2 regions of the Ruminococcus sp. D54t1_190329_F1 genome follow, and region 2 is predicted to be linked to the other one. Evidence: predicted binding sites of a transcription regulator. Region 2 holds the regulator's gene; the other holds the start of a gene.
The links. Region 2 encodes HrcA, which represses chaperone genes, less so after heat shock. Its sites were predicted from a motif close to TGTTAGCACTCNNNNNNNNNGAGTGCTAACA; they were not measured.

Region 1: htpG (molecular chaperone HtpG) is a predicted target of HrcA. The motif match lies at 1,813-1,843, and genes of this name have one in related genera.

What each region holds. Positions count from the first base shown of each region.
Region 1 is NZ_JADNDC010000009.1:24,865-28,299, forward strand. Features, by position in the region: gene htpG (molecular chaperone HtpG) at 1-1,740, opposite strand, end outside; gene I2D69_RS19985 (hypothetical protein) at 2,084-3,435, opposite strand, start outside.
Region 2 is NZ_JADNDC010000002.1:123,843-127,277, reverse strand. Features, by position in the region: gene dnaK (molecular chaperone DnaK) at 1-29, opposite strand, end outside; gene grpE (nucleotide exchange factor GrpE) at 145-807, opposite strand; gene hrcA (heat-inducible transcriptional repressor HrcA) at 824-1,864, opposite strand; gene I2D69_RS01445 (TIGR00730 family Rossman fold protein) at 2,277-2,819, opposite strand; gene I2D69_RS01440 (chromate transporter) at 2,911-3,435, opposite strand, start outside.

The DNA of each region.
Region 1 (3,435 bases), on a different contig from region 2:
CAGTTTGTCATTCTTCAATGCTCCTCTGAATACTTCTGTAAGAGTCTTGGAAGTTTCCTCGTCAGCAGCTTCCTCTCCACGCAGTTCTTCTGTAAGATCTGCATCAATTCTTTTAAACTGGATAGTCTGATCCTTCTGCTCCAGATGGGAAATAAAAGCGCTGTCAATATTGTGTTTCAGAATAACAGCATCCTTCTTTGCCTCACGGAACATGTTAATATACTGACTCTGCTGAACCTCATCTGTTACATAGAAGATAGTAGTCTTCTCAGGCTCTTTCTCGTCTTTCGCGCCGTCCTCTTTCTTCTCTTCTGTGGATTCAACAGTCTCTTCTGTCTTAGTCTCAGCTTCTGGTTTCCTGTTCTCTTCGATGCAATCTTTCAGAGTCAGATATTTGCCATCAATGTTCTTGAAGAGGATATAATCATTCATCTTATCTGAGAACTTACTGTCCTTAATGCAGCCATATTTGATAAATGGACTGATATCATCCCAGTATTTCTCGTAGGACTCACGGTCTGTTTTACACATTCCGGTAAGCTTGTCCGCTACTTTCTTTGTAATATACTCGGAAATCTTCTTCACGAAGCCATCGTTCTGCAGTGCGGATCTGGATACATTCAGTGGAAGATCCGGACAATCAATTACACCTTTCAGAAGAAGCAGAAATTCTGGAATTACTTCCTTGATGTTATCTGCGATAAATACCTGGTTATTGTACAGTTTGATCGTACCTTCAATGGAATCATATTCTGTATTGATCTTCGGGAAGTACAGAATACCTTTCAGGTTAAACGGATAGTCCATGTTCAAATGAATCCAGAACAAAGGCTCCTTATAATCCATAAAGACTTTACGGTAAAACTCTTTATATTCCTCATCTGTACAACTGTTTGGATGTTTCATCCACAATGGCTCCGGATCACTTAAAGATACCGGACGTTTGTTGATTTTTACTTTATCTTTCGCAGGAGATACTTCTACGACTTCTTTCTCACCTTTGTCGTTCTCTTTCTCCTCAGTCTTGGCCTCCTCGTGGATACGCTCTACAATTACATCATCATCACGAAGCTCAGCCTCATCAATGGTCTCATACTCCTGCGGTGCATTTTCCTTAGACAGATAGATATTTACCGGCATGAAAGAACAATATTTCTCAATAATCTCTCTCATACGATATTCGTTGGAAAACTCTGTACTCTCATCATTTAAAAACAGAGTAATTTCAGTACCAACTGTAGTCTTATTGCCTTCCTGCATATCATACTCTGTACCACCATCACAGGTCCAATGTACTGGAGCAGCGCCCTCTTTATAAGAAAGAGTATCAATATGAACTTCATCTGCTACCATAAATGCTGAATAAAAGCCAAGTCCAAAATGACCGATGATCTGATCATCCGTGGTCTTATCTTTATATTTGGAAAGAAACTCAGTAGCTCCTGAAAAAGCAATCTGTGTAATATACTCTTCCACTTCATCGGCCGTCATACCAAGACCTGTATCAATAAACTTCAAAGTCTTCTCTTCCGGATTCACAATAACTTGTACTTCAGCTTTGTAATCATCCGGAAGTGTGTATTCACCCATAACATCAAGTTTCTTAAGCTTCGTAATTGCATCACAACCATTGGAGATTAACTCTCTTGCAAAAATGTCGTGATCAGAATATAACCATTTCTTTATAATTGGAAAAATATTTTCACTGTTAATTGATAAACTACCATGCTTCTCAGCCATGCAGCTCACTCTCCTTTGTCTTCTTAATTATACAAACTATAGTAATACCAAACTGACTAAAAGTCAAGGAAAATTTAGCACTCATTTTAATTGAGTGCTAGTAATATTACTGTTCACTGGTAACATTCCGCGAGGTGTTTTTTGTGAACAAAGTTCAAAGAAAACCCGAGAATCTCAGCGCGAAATCATGCGAATGCATGATTTCTGTGCATCGCGAAGCGTGTTACTGGTCACGGAGTGAACAGTAACCTAGTAATTATTATTAAAAGAAGGGAGACCATTTCTGGTCTCCCTCATTCGTTCTGCTCTCATTCACAATTACTGTTTATTTGAGAATCCACTATTATTTTTTCTTATTGCGGTAAACAAGAATTCCTGCAATTAAGACAATCGCAACAATCAGAATAATTACAAATGGGAGGATTGGAGTATTATCCCCGGTCTTTACTGCATTCTTCTGATTTGCATCTGTTTTGTCTGCAGCCGGTGTCAGAGTCTGATTCGGTGCAGCATTTACAGTGAAATTAACCTGCTTGGTATCCTGTGTTCCAGTGTTTACCCAGTTGCTTCCATCAAACTGCTGCTGATTATATGTGACAGTCAAAGTATAATTTCCATTCTTGCCCATGCGGAAAGTTGCAGAATATGGTGCGCCGTCCCAGCTTCTTGCCTCAAGAACCTCCCAGTTCAGCGGCTGATATCTTACATCTCCCTTAATCGGATTTTCAATATCCATACCTGCGCCAACTGCAGTGAAAGTAATCTTGGTCTCTGTAGTATAGTTTCCATCGGAGCTGATTCCTGTGATACTGTTATTCCCTGCATCAGATACAATCGGTCCACGGCTTACAGTGACATTAACAGATACTACAAGGCTCAGGTTATCCGGATTGGTAACACCGTCTGGAAGAGCAGCAGTACCTTTCACAGAGAACTTCTGTGCTTCTGTACTGTTCTGATTATATGCACTGCCCTTTACATCCCATTTTACAGAGGCATTCATATCGCCCTTGTTTGTAGTAATCTTAACAGTAGATGGAAGCTGCAGTCCAGCTGCTGACTTCTCAACCCCGTTTGCCAGACTGATATCAGATACTTTGCCTACAGCTGTAAGCTTGGCAGTAGCTTCTGTTACTGTAAAGCTTACTGGAATATTCAGGTAATCTGTCTGATCTGTCTTAATGGAAACAGTCTGTGTATAGGTTCCTGCTGCCAATCCAACTGCCGGTGCAACAGTAAAGGATACAGACTGGTTTGCATTTGCCTCTAATTCTGAAGCAGACGGAGCACTTACTGTAAATTCGTTTCCGCTTACACTTACAGCAATACCGGTTAATTTCACATTTCCAGTATTGGATACATTGATTGTAACTGCCGCCGGTGCTTCTTTGTAACCAGCTTCTTTACTGTCGAATTTCACTTCGGAAATGTCGGTAGTAAATGAAGGAGCTGGAGTAATCTCCGGAGTCACTTCCGGGGTGACTTCTGGTGTTACTTCCGGAGTTACCTCTGGGGTGACTTCTGGTGTCACTTCTGGAGTTACCTCTGGGGTGACTTCTGGAGTGACTTCTGGTGTCACTTCTGGAGTTACCTCTGGGGTGACTTCTGGTGTCACTTCTGGAGTTACCTCTGGTGTCACTTCCGGGGTGGTTTCCGGTGTAGCTGGTTTCTCTGCTGGCTGCTGATCTGTATTCG
Region 2 (3,435 bases):
CCTAAGTCAATACCAATGATTTTTCCCATGATAATTTTCCTCCTGTTTAAAAATTCATGGTTGCTGTCCATTACACGAACAGTAACATTTATACTTTGTTTTTAGAAAATGTCGATGAAGTTTGATTCTCCAAGCTGCTCTCTGTCAATTAGCAACTTTTACCATACTGTGTCTTACAACGAAATCCTTGTAAGTATATCCCTTCTGGAATTCCTCTACGACGATGTTCTCGCCAACGGATTCGTCCTCCACATGCATCACTGCATTATGCAGATTCGGATCAAATTCCTTGCCTACAGCTTCGATTGGCTTCACACCCATCTCATCAAAGGCTGTCATCATCTGCTTATAGATCATCTTCATGCCTTCTGCAAATGGATCATCCTCCGGTGCCTGTGCAAGACCTCTTTCGAAGTTATCCACGATCGGAAGCATTTTTTCAACGATGTCCCTGGCACCGATGATGTACATGCTGGATTTCTCTTTCTCCGTTCTTTTACGGTAGTTATCGAATTCAGCCATGCTGCGCTTCAGTCTGTCTGTAAGCTCCTCGACCTGCTGTTCAAATTTATCTTTCTCTTTTTTCTTCTTGCCGAAGAAAGAAGTTTTTGTCTTGGTTTCCGGTTCCTTCTGAGATTCTGCTTCCTGATCTGACTGCTCAGTTTCTTCTGTCTGTGCAGGTTCTTCGGAAGTCTCCTCTTCTGCTGTCTGGGCTGTATCTGCTGCCTCTTCTTCGCTTCCGTCTGTTACCGGAATGTCAACTGCTTCTTCCTGTACTTCGGCTTCTTTATTCATTTCTTCTGACACGCTTTCAACCGCCTTTCTAGGTTTTCTTATTTACCATTTCGTCAAGCTGGACTTTTAATTTCTTTAAGCTGTCCACTACATTCTCGTAATCCATTCGCTTGGGACCGATGATTCCAATAGTTCCACGCATTCCATCTCCCAGCTCATAAGTAGCTGTGACCACACTGCAGTCTTTCATGGTACGTACCGGAACTTCATCCCCGATGTATATCTGAACTCCTGTGTTCTCCGGGTCTCCCATTTCCTCACGGACCATATCCGCAAGTTCCTGCTTATCCTCGAAAGTGGAAATCAGCTCACTGGCTCTGGATGTATCTGCAAGCTCTGGATACTTAAATATGTTGGTTGCTCCCGATGTATATACTTTCATATCTTCTTCGTCCACGTGAATCGTAGCTGCAACCGCGTCCAGCACATCTGCAACCACACCGCTGTGGCTTCCCGCCTGTTCTTTCAATCTGGCGATCATGCCCAGATTAATGTCCTGGATGGGTACGCCGTTCAGGTTCGTGTTAAGAAGAAGATTCAGCTTCAAGATCGTCTGGTCATCCATCTCCTCATCAATATTGATGATCTGGTTCCGAATGACATTACCCTCACATACAACTACGGCAATCAGCTGCCGCTCATTGACTCGTGAAAGCTGAATGAACTTCAGGGTGCTTCCCTTATACTGGGGAACCGCAACCATAGCCGCATAATTGGTATTCGTGGCAAGGACCTTCGCCACCTGCCTGAGCACCTTATCCATCTTATCTGACTTCTCAATCATCAGATCACGGATTTCTGCGATCTCGGCTTCCTTCTCCCTGGTAAGCTCATCTACATAAAGGCGATAGCCTTTATCTGATGGAATTCTTCCGGCTGAGGTGTGGGGCTGTACGATGTAGCCCATATCCGTCAGGTCGGACATCTCATTTCGGATGGTAGCAGAGCTGACATTCAGATCCGGATATTTGGAAATAGTTCTGGAACCTACAGGCTCACCTGTTTCCATATAAGTTTTGATGATTGCTTTCAGTATTTTCCGTTTGCGCTCATCTAATACTTCATCCATGAAATATCTGCTCCTTCCTGAAAAGCAGACGGTCAAACCTGATTCTGATTTCCGTCTGGCTTCTTCGAATTCCTTTTGTTAGCACTCATTATTTAGGAGTGCTAACATCTATGTTCTTAAGATACACCTCAGTATTCCTTTTGTCAATATTTTTTACAAATTTTTTTCATCTTTTTTGATAGTTTTTACCTTATACTTTACCATTCCGGATAAAATTTCCTTGCTGCAATACCATTTTTGCAGCAAGGGCACTACCAGGTATCTTTATGTCCGCTGCCGTATAAATGAAAAAGATGCCTTGAGAAAATTTTCCCTGGCATCTTCTTTCCTGTATACTAGAGTCTATTTTGTAACTGTTCAGTACCTTCACAGTTATATGTTTCACAAAACAGTACCTGCTGAATAGCAGCCTCTATTTTTTATAATTTTCCAGATAGTCAAGAACTGCCGCCGGCTCATCCAGAAAAACTACCAGATCCAGCACGGAAAAATCCATGAATTTCTCCTCTGCTGTGTACTCCAGCAATGCTTTCATCCTGTCATAATATCCGTCAATGTTATACAGCACAATTGGGCGGTCAATACGTTTCAGGCTTTTCAAGGTAAAAATCTCAAAAAATTCCTCGTAGGTACCAATTCCGCCAGGTGCTACGATCGTAGCATCTGATTTTTCTTCCAGAAGTTTTTTGCGCTCTCTCATATTCTCTGTGAAAATAAATTCCGTACATTTCTCATACAGAACTCCTGGCTGGTCAAAAAAGCGGGGAGCAATTCCAAGTATGTAACCATTTTCTGCTGCCACGCCTCTGGCTGCTGCTCCCATCATTCCGGTAGCTCCGCCGCCAAACACTAGACCGTGACCTCTTTTTCCCATTGCTCTTCCAAGCTCTTCTGTTTTTTCATAATAAATGTTTTTAAGCAGCGCACTTGAAGCACCATATACACATATGTTCAATCTGTTGTCCTCCTTATTTTTCTTCTAAACACAGGTGCTGCCCACCTGCGGCAGCACCATATACGAAAGTCAGCTGGCATATCTTTTCCAGTCAGCTTCCGACAGCCGCGCAAAACGCCATATTGGCCACACCGCACAAAACCATCACCAGAATGGGATTCATTTTATATTTTCTCAAAAGCACCAGTGCGGCAGTAAAGAATACCACCATTCGAATGCATATGTTTTCCCGAAACAGTTCCACTGCACCATTTATAAAAAAAGATGATACTAAAATGGTAACTCCTGCCTTGGCGATCATGGCCACAACCGCCGGACGAAGGGATGTAAGAGTTCCCTGGAGAAGGGACATTTTCCGGTATTTCGTGTAAATATATGCCAGCAGGGTTACAATTATACAGGAGGGTAAAATACAGCCAAGAGTAGCCACCACTGCGCCCCCAGGACCTGCAATCCTGGTTCCTACAAAGGTTGCGGAATTTACTGCAATAGGACCAGGGGTCATCTCTGCAATGGTCACAAGGTCCGAAAAAGTTTCCATGGAAATCCAGCCATGCATAGTCACTACCTGTTCCTGTATAAGAGGCATTGCTGCATATCCGCCTCCAAAGCTTAA